3 regions of the Peribacillus sp. NPDC096379 genome follow, and region 3 is predicted to be linked to each of the others. Evidence: riboswitches for the same ligand, from Rfam matches in the RefSeq annotation. Region 3 holds a riboswitch; each other region holds the start of a gene.
The links. A riboswitch is a leader RNA that binds a small molecule or an ion and turns the genes downstream of it on or off. The one in region 3 is predicted to bind S-adenosylmethionine.

Region 1 (3,283 bases), on a different contig from region 3:
TTGTAACTTGGCATCTCCTAATCTTTTTCTTTGAGTCTTTCCTACACCGTTTGTTCCAATATATAATTTATAATCTTGCTTAATTAAAGCATTTAATAATTCATGTGCATGGGTAACGGTCTTATGTCCTTGGTTTAAATGCTCACGGTACATGGCTTCAACTTTTGTTCCGTTTTCATCTATATGAAATTCCTTCAAAAAAAGTGAAAAACGCGTTGTCAGCACGTCTTCACGAGAAATCAAGCCTTCCTCTAATTGATGCCATAATTCATCATTAATGCGCTTATAACATGCTATGGTTTGTTTGTTATCGGGCAACTCGTATTGCGTAATCATTTGTCTTAAAGCCTTTTCTTCTGAATCTTGAAAATCAAGTATCGTATCATCTAAGTCAAAAATAATATGTTTGTATTTGTTCATTCCTATCCACCTCTTGGTAGTAATATATCGAAAGGAAGAATATAATAATAGGAGATATCTCATATTGAGGTGATAAAATGAAAAAAATCAATTTGAAGGATTACGCTGAAAATTTTGTAGATATATATAATGATATTCAAGAAACTTTTCCGAAAGCAGTTTTACATCAGGCTTTTATTTGTAAGTTTTCTTCTAATGAATATATAGTGCGTTTTGATGAAGATATTCAGTACTTATTTTTATTATTGGATGGGCGGGCAAAAATATATATAGTACACGAAAATGGAAAACGTGCGCTGATTCAGTTTCTAAAGAAAGATGATTTTATTGGTGAATTATCCTTGATTGAGGTGGAAAAGAATTTAAAAGATGTTGTGGCTATAAATGACTGCACTTGCTTGGCGGTTCCGTTGGCTTCATCGAAAGAACATCTGTTAAATGACAATCTTTTTCTCCATAATTTATCAAAATATTTAGGTGATAAATTACTAAAAAGAACAGATCATTACACAGAGATGCAAGATTATGAATTCAAAAACCGATTGGCGAAATATATTCTTCAAATAGAAAACGATGGATGCTTTCAAGAGAAGCATACCGAAACAGCAGAATACGTGGGGGTAAGCTATCGACATTTATTATACACACTTAACCAATTCCATGAAGACGGATTATTAGAAAAGAAAGGAAGAAAATATTTTATTATTAATAAAGAAAAGTTAGAACGATTGAGTTCAAAAAAAGATTAATTTAGTTTGATTTGATAACTTGAAATATAAACAAGTTGTTTCACTTCTTTCATTTAAGGTAAGTGAAAATTTAATTTGATGAGAATATCATGGCCTCCTATTTGTAGGATAAGGACGCATTTTTAGATTAAGATTCTAAATTTATCAACCTTTTTTATATAGCCAAAATATTGCCTGAAACTCGAATTGAAAATTCAGAAAATTATTGACATTCATTTTCAGGTGATTTATACTTCAAAACAGATGAACACCCTAATTAAATAATAAATACACTCTTATCGAGAGCGGCGGAGGGAATAGGCCCTGTGAAGCCCGGCAACCATTAAGTGAATGCTTAAAAAGGTGCTAAATCCTGCAGATCATGTGATCTGAAAGATGAGGGAGGTTTTTTTATTAAAACCCTCTTCTTACTAGAAAGAGGGTTTTTTAATGATTATTAAACCAAGTAAACAAATGGGGACTATTTAATTTATGGGTAGAAGAAAAAATAGGGGAAAGTGGAGGTATTAAAATGAAGAATAGGCTTAGAAGTACACTGGTACTAATTGGATTAATATTGCTTTCTGGTTGCTCGAATGATGTAAGTGGTACTGGGACAGATGCTAAACCAAAGAAAATTATCCTCGATTATGCGTATTATTCACCGGTCAGTTTGGTATTAAAGGATCAGGGCATTGCTGAAAAAAAATTCAAAGATGAAGGCATTGAAGTTGAATTTGTACTTAGTCAAGGATCAAATAAAGCGTTAGAATTCCTTAGCTCAGAGAGTGTTGATTTCGGTTCCGCTGCCGGTGCGGCTGCACTATTAGCCAAAGAAAAAGGTACACCAATCCAAACCGTTTATATTTCTTCCAAACCAGAGTGGACAGCACTTATGGCGAAAAAAGGTACAATCAATTCTGTATCTGATTTAAAAGGCAAACGTATTGCAGCTACACTTGGTACTGACCCCTATATTTTTCTGTTGAGAGCCCTGAAGGAAGCTGGTCTTTCCTCAAAAGATGTCGAAATTGTCAACTTACAGCATAGTGACGGTGCCCTAGCCGTACAATCGGGTGATGTTGATGCCTGGGCTGGTCTTGACCCTCATATGGCAAAGGTCGAATTGGAGTCAGACATTCAAATCTTTTATCGTAACCCAGATTTCAATAGCTTTAGCACACTTGATGTTCGCGAGGAATTCGCTGAGAAATACCCCGTTTATGTTGAGAAAGTCCTTGAGGCATATGAAGAAGCACGTCAGTGGACAATTGCCCATCCAGATGAAACGACAGAAATACTTGCTAAAGAAGCTAGCATTTCATTAGAAGTAGCAAAAAAGGAATTGGAACGAAATGACTTTTCAGAACCGATTCCAAGTAATGAACAAAAGGCTATCATTATAGGGTCAGGTGAAGTTCTAAAAGAAAATGGTTTATTAAAAAGTTCGACAGATGTTGAGAAGTTGACTGATAAACTTCTTAATTCTAAATTTGCCGTAAAAGTACTCAAATGATGGATCAGAAGGGATTGAGAAAAGAATGTTGGAGCATAGTGAGCATGCAGTATTAACTAAGGCGAATAAAACAAAACAATCACGATATACAAAACTGAAGACAAATCGTAAAGTATTGCTTGGCAGCATCCTGCCGTTGACACTGTTGATTATCTGGGAAGCTTCCGGCAGGATGGGGATAATCGAATCACACCTTCTTCCTATACCTTCAGTAATAGTAGAAGGGCTGTATCAGATGGCATTGGAAGGAACACTTTGGGGACATATTGGAACAACTTTAATTAGGGTATTTGCCGGTTTTCTTATCGGAACATTCACAGCAGTTATAATCGGATCACTGGTCGGCTATATGAAGATTTTCGAAGAATTAATAGATCCAATTATTCAAGCCTTTCGCTCCATTCCATCTCTTGCTTGGGTTCCATTATTTATCTTATGGATGGGCATCGGGGAATCCTCTAAGGTAATATTGATCGCAGTCGGAGTGTTTTTCCCAGTTTATCTGAATATGGTTGCTGGGATACGGGGTGTAGACAGAAAACTGATTGAAGTCGGTAAAATCTATGGATATACGTCCTTTGAAATTGTCAGCAAAATTATTCTTCCCGCATCGCTTCCT
Region 2 (3,283 bases), on a different contig from region 3:
GGTTCTCCTTCCCATTTACTCACCGCTTCTCCTGATTTACCCACCAATCTCAGGAATTGTGTTTCAGATTTCCCACACAAAAAAAGAAATCCACAATGTGGATTCCTCTTTTTACTATTATTGAGCTTGTTCTTTCAATGTTGCTGCTTTATCTGTACGTTCCCAAGGAAGATCAACGTCTGTACGGCCGAAATGTCCGTATGCTGCCGTTTGCTTGTAAATTGGGCGGCGCAGGTCAAGCATTTTGATAATACCAGCAGGACGAAGGTCGAAGTTAGCACGAACTAAGTCTACTAATACATCTTCAGATACTGTTCCTGTTCCGAATGTATCGATCGCAATTGACACTGGTTTCGCTACACCGATTGCATAAGCCAATTGAACTTCTGCTTTATCAGCAAGACCAGCTGCTACGATGTTTTTCGCAACATAACGAGCGGCATAGGCTGCAGAGCGGTCCACCTTCGTTGCATCCTTACCTGAGAATGCGCCACCACCGTGACGAGCGTAACCGCCGTATGTGTCAACGATAATCTTACGTCCTGTAAGACCCGCATCTCCTTGAGGTCCACCAATAACGAAGCGGCCTGTTGGATTAATGAAGTACTTTGTTTCAGCATCGATCAAGTCAGCTGGAACAACCGCTTTAATCACGTGTTCTTTCAGGTCAGCTTGAATTTGCTCTAGCGTAGTGTCTTCGTCATGCTGTGTAGAGATAACAATTGTATCAACACGAGCCGGTTGATTGTTCTCATCATATTCGATCGTTACTTGCGTTTTTCCATCTGGGCGCAAGTAAGCTAATGTGCCGTCTTTACGAACAGCAGTCAAACGGTGGGAAAGTTTATGCGCCAATGAAATCGGAAGTGGCATAAGCTCTTCTGTTTCATTACAAGCAAATCCGAACATTAAACCTTGGTCCCCTGCACCGATTGCTTCGATTTCAGCATCGCTCATCGTACCTTCACGCGATTCAAGTGCTTGATCAACACCTAAAGCGATATCTGCTGATTGCTCATCAATTGAACTTAAAACAGCGCATGTCTCAGCATCAAAGCCGAATTTCGCACGAGTGTAGCCAATCCCAGCAATAGTATCGCGAACAATACGCGGAATGTCTACATATGCGGAAGTTGTGATTTCACCAGCTACTAGTACAAGACCAGTAGTTACCGAAGTTTCACACGCAACACGCGCGTTTGCATCCTTTTCCAGGATAGCATCTAAAATTGAATCTGAAATCTGATCACAAATCTTATCCGGATGGCCTTCTGTAACAGACTCAGAAGTAAAAAGACGACGTTTTGTTGACATCTTAATTCCTCCTAATTATTGAAATTATGTGTTAGGTACGCAAACGGAGGCTTTTACCCCATCCATCTCATCCACCTTTTTTGTTTTGACGGAGCTCGTTCCCTTATCGGTTTCTATAATAGATGCAGATCTTCTCAGCGTTGTTCATCAGTGTTCCCGAAAAACATAAAAACCTTCCCCGTCATTGAGGAAAGGTTTATTGACTGAATCTATCCTTTCACTCTTATCGTTCAAGGGTTTTTTACCTTGCTCAGGTTAGCACCAACGCCAAAATTATTAAAAGACAATTACTTTTATCTGCAATCAATCTTTCGCAAACTTTCTACACTTCGGCAGGTTGCTGGGTTTCTTAGGGCCTGTCCCTCCACCAACTCGGGATAAGAGAATCCGTACAATTTAAAATAATAACGTACTACAAGGAATAGTGTCAAGATTTTTTTCCTTAATAATAGTTTCATTATAGGTTGATTGATTCTATGAATATCGTCTATCTCTTGAATAAAATACCTATTTCAGAAAAAAATGTGTTAAATACTATAATTAGTATAGACTAATAAAGTCAATGTGTTATACTATTTCTATAAATAAGGGTGAAGGAAGGTATCTCATATATGAATACTGTGGGCATTTCAAATGAGTTACATCAATTATTAGCTGGATCAAATGTAAACGTACAGCTTTCTGTTCCTCAATTAGTTGAGAAAGTTCTTAAACGAAATGAAGGAGTTCTTACATCAACGGGCGCAGTTCGTGCAGAAACAGGCAAATATACAGGACGCTCTCCTAAAGATAAATATATAGTGGAAGAATTAGTGTTCAAAGACAAAATCGACTGGAGTCCGGTGAATCAACCTATTTCTGAAGATACTTTTGCAAACCTTTACAATAAAGTAATAAACTATCTAAAACAAAAAGAAGAGATTTTTGTATTCAAAGGATTTGCTGGTGCAGATGTACAGCACCGACTTCCCATTCAGGTTATCAACGAGTATGCTTGGCACAACTTGTTCGCCCATCAATTGTTTGTGCGTCCGACTGATGAAGATTTACTCGGTCACCAAGCAGAATTTACGGTCATTTCCGCTCCTAACTTCAAAGCGGACCCTGCAGTAGATGGAACGAAATCAGAAACGTTCATCATCATTTCATTTGAACGACGTACCGTATTAATCGGTGGAACTGAATATGCTGGAGAAATGAAGAAATCGATTTTCTCCGTCATGAATTACGTGCTCCCCGAAGCAGGAGTTCTTCCGATGCACTGTTCAGCAAACGTCGGCAGAGAGGGTGATGTTGCTTTGTTCTTTGGTTTGTCTGGGACAGGTAAAACCACTTTATCCGCTGACCCAAGCCGGAAATTAATTGGTGACGACGAGCACGGCTGGTCGTCTAGCGGCGTTTTCAACGTCGAAGGCGGTTGTTATGCCAAAACCATCAATCTTTCACGCGAAAAAGAACCGCAAATTTTCGACGCCATTCGCTTTGGTGCTGTGTTGGAAAATGTAGTTGTGAATCCAGACACACGTGTAGCTGATTATGACGATGCTACATTAACGGAAAATACACGTGCCGCTTACCAGCTACAAGGAATCGGTAATATCGTTAATCCGAGTGTTGCTGGTCACCCGAATACTATCATTTTCTTAACGGCAGATGCCTCTGGCGTGTTGCCTCCAATCTCGAAGCTTTCGAAAGAACAAGCCATGTACCATTTCTTAAGTGGCTACACAAGTAAATTGGCTGGAACAGAACGGGGTGTTACAACACCAGAAGCAACATTCTCAACATGCTTCGGATCGCCATTCCTACCATTACCAGCGACACACTATGCCGAAATGCTCGGCAAAAAAATCGATGAGAACAACTCTAGAGTCTTCCTAGTAAACACAGGATGGACAGGCGGAGAATATGGGACAGGAAGCCGAATGAAGCTCGCTTACACGCGCGCGATGATTCAAGCTGCCCTTGA
Region 3 (3,283 bases):
AGGCGAAACGGTTCGTATCGGGATTACACACTTTGCGCAATCAGAGCTTGGTGATATTGTGTTTGTTGAGCTTCCAGAAGTAGGCGATGAAATTAAAGCGGACGAGCCATTCGGTAGCGTTGAATCTGTAAAAACGGTTTCTGAATTATACGCACCGATCAGTGGTAAAGTCGTTGCAGTGAATGAGGATCTAAATGATAGCCCTGAGTTTGTAAACGAGTCTCCTTATGAGAAGGCTTGGATGGTTGTAGTCGAGCCGTCTGACAGCACTGAAATTGAGAAATTAATGACAGCAGAGGCATACGAAGAAATGACTAACGAAGGATAAGATGTTAAATGAGGAAGGCTGTAGCAACGGTCTTCCTTGTTTATTATTCGGGCAATAGGTAGGCCACTTGTTTCAAGTTTCTAGTATTTTGAAAGAACTCAAGATGGGTGATGATGTTGTTCATGCAGTCTGAGGTTGAAAAAATTCTTATTGTCGAAGGAACTTCTGATAAGCGTCAAGTAAAAAAGATTTTGAACGAAGATGTAGAGATTATCTGTACAAACGGAACAATCTCTTTAGTGAGATTGGATGAACTTGTGGAGGAATTGGAAGACAAGGATGTATATATCCTCGTTGATGCAGATAAATCTGGAGAAAAGCTTCGGAAACAGCTGATGCGCGAAATGCCAAACGCTTCCCATATTTATATAGACAAAATGTATCGTCAAGTAGCGGATGCTCCGCTAAAACATCTTTCAACTATGCTACTGGCAGCCAAAATAGACGTGAAAGTGGAATATTTAGAATAGAGGATGAGTGTTACCATGCAAGAATGGAATGAAACAGAATTAAATGACGCAATTCAACGGGATAAGACGGTTTGTTTATATTTGTATACCCCGATGTGTGGAACTTGTCAGGTCGCTTCAAAAATGCTGACTGTTGCGTTAGAGCTTTATCCTGAATTAAAAAGCGGTAAGATGAATATGAACTATAGCCCAGCTATTTCGACGCAATATAAAGTAGAAAGTGTTCCTTGCTTGCTGCTTTTTAAAGAAGGACAATTGATTGAAAAAGTTTATGCTTTTCAATCAGTACCGTATCTGTATGCTCTCTTAAAGGAGCTAGAATCATGAAGAATGATTTTCTATACTACGGATTCATGCCCGAATGATGGAGAAGCTTGCTATCCATTATTCGGGTATTTGCTATTCATTTGATGAGAACCGTTTACATATTCATTGTGGATCCTATTAAGGGATTGATCTTTAAACGTCTATTTCTCGGGAAATAATGACAAGAAATGTTTTTTGATGAAAGTTTTGTCGAAGGAAAGAGAGTAACGTCTGATCGTGGGATGAAAAAAGCTGTGAAATAAAAGAAAGATGCGGTTGACTGGCATTATTGCTCATGATATATTTATCACAAGAACAATTTACCGAAAATTAAATTAATTTCTTATCAAGAGTGGTGGAGGAACTGGTCCTATGAAGCCCGGCAACCGGTATGTGATACATACACGGTGCTAATTCCAGCAGAGTATTAGCTCTGGAAGATAAGGAGAGTTTATAATAAACCTCTTCTTAAAGAAGTGGTTTTTTTTGATTCTCATATACCTATCATTGCGGAGCGAATAGGATCGTAAAAATGAAGAAATGGGAGTGGGACTACATGGGAGAAGAAAAAAACAATTATCGTTTTGAGACATTGAGTGTACATGGGGGATTAGAGGCAGATCCGGTAACTGGAGCAAGATCATTGCCGATTTACCAAAGTAATGCTTTCGCGTTCAAAAGTACGGAGCATGCTGCTAATTTGTTCGGATTAAAAGAGCCTGGGTACATTTATTCAAGAATTCACAATCCGACAGTTACAACATTTGAGGAAAGAGTGGCCTTATTGGAAGGTGGAATTGGCGCTTTAGCGGTATCGAGCGGAATGGCTGCAATCACTTTAGCCATTTTAAATATTGCTGGTGCGGGAGATGAAATTGTAGCAGCTTCAACTTTATATGGGGGTACATATAATTTATTTGCCAATACACTTCCGAAATATGGGATAAAGGTCCGATTTGTTTCACCTGATGATCCTGAAAATTTCAGAGATGCGATTACTTCACGAACAAGAGCAGTTTTTGCAGAAATAATCGGCAATCCAAGTTTGCGTGTGTTTGATATTGAAGCTGTGGCTGACATTGCACATGAAGCAGGCGTTCCACTCATTATCGATAACACGTTTGCTACTCCATATCTGTGCAGACCGATTGAGTTTGGCGCGGATATTGTCGTTCATTCCGCAACAAAATGGCTGCTTGGAAATGGAACAACAATGGGGGGAATCATTGTAGACGCAGGGAAATTCGATTATAATTCACCTAATTTCCCAGGGTTCACTGAACCAGATCCAAGCTATGACGGAATCGTTTATGCAGAAGCAGTTGGTCCAGCCGCCTTTATTACCAAAGCACGTGTACAGCTACTCCGAGATCTTGGACCAGCATTAAGTCCGCAGAGTGCTTTCCAATTCGCAATTGGGCTGGAAACATTGCATGTGAGGATGAAGGAACATATTTTGAATACAAAGATTATCATCGACTATCTGCAAAATCATCCAGCTGTCTCATGGGTCTACTATCCTGGTAATGAAGATCATCCTGATAAGAGCTTGGCTGACAAATATTTGCCAAAAGGAGCAGGTTCCATTGTGACGTTTGGCATTAAAGGTGGTAGAGAAGCAGGTGCGAATCTGATCAATTCCATTCGCCTATGGTCTCATGTAGCCAATGTTGGGGATGCGAAGAGTTTAATCATCCATCCTGCGAGCACGACGCATCAGCAACTTTCAGTCAAAGAACTTGAAAAATCAGGTGTGTCTGAGGATTTGGTACGTTTATCGGTTGGAATTGAGAATGCCCAAGACTTAATCGATGATCTTGAACAAGCGATTGAAAAAGCTACAGGCATTCATTCACTTGCAGTAAAATAATTTTTCCCACTTTTAAGCAGTAAGACCCCCACCTCGAGATTCTGAGCATGCTAAAAGAAGATAGGTGGGGGGATCGACTGCCCGTAAAAGATACAGTGAAACTTACCGATGCATGAGCAGAGGTAAAGTTTACGCCCACAGGATGCGGCGTATGTAGTCCTTAGTTCGTACTGTCGATTGATCGAAGCGTTTACTGCGATCTTAGCGACAGTAGAACGGGACTAACAATCAGTAGGGGATGAAGAAAACCGCCACTGATTGAAGTTTCACTTTATCTAAAGGGATTGTTGCCAAGTTTTTTAACGATTT

Region 1: another riboswitch for S-adenosylmethionine. It lies ahead of ACIQZI_RS08040 (aliphatic sulfonate ABC transporter substrate-binding protein); the one in region 3 lies ahead of ACIQZI_RS17760 (O-acetylhomoserine aminocarboxypropyltransferase/cysteine synthase family protein).
Region 2: another riboswitch for S-adenosylmethionine. It lies ahead of metK (methionine adenosyltransferase); the one in region 3 lies ahead of ACIQZI_RS17760 (O-acetylhomoserine aminocarboxypropyltransferase/cysteine synthase family protein).

Annotation. Positions count from the first base shown of each region.
Region 1 covers NZ_JBIWFD010000001.1:1,695,322-1,698,604, forward strand. Annotated here, with positions in the region: gene ACIQZI_RS08030 (YjjG family noncanonical pyrimidine nucleotidase) at 1-420, opposite strand, end outside; gene yeiL (transcriptional regulator YeiL) at 498-1,169, shown strand; SAM riboswitch class I at 1,442-1,551, shown strand; gene ACIQZI_RS08040 (aliphatic sulfonate ABC transporter substrate-binding protein) at 1,681-2,664, shown strand; gene ACIQZI_RS08045 (ABC transporter permease) at 2,690-3,283, shown strand, end outside.
Region 2 covers NZ_JBIWFD010000001.1:59,924-63,206, reverse strand. Annotated here, with positions in the region: gene metK (methionine adenosyltransferase) at 118-1,314, opposite strand; SAM riboswitch class I at 1,535-1,698, opposite strand; gene pckA (phosphoenolpyruvate carboxykinase (ATP)) at 1,926-3,283, shown strand, end outside.
Region 3 covers NZ_JBIWFD010000004.1:110,394-113,676, reverse strand. Annotated here, with positions in the region: gene gcvH (glycine cleavage system protein GcvH) at 1-328, shown strand, start outside; gene ACIQZI_RS17770 (toprim domain-containing protein) at 451-798, shown strand; gene ACIQZI_RS17765 (thioredoxin family protein) at 814-1,125, shown strand; SAM riboswitch class I at 1,445-1,551, shown strand; gene ACIQZI_RS17760 (O-acetylhomoserine aminocarboxypropyltransferase/cysteine synthase family protein) at 1,661-2,974, shown strand.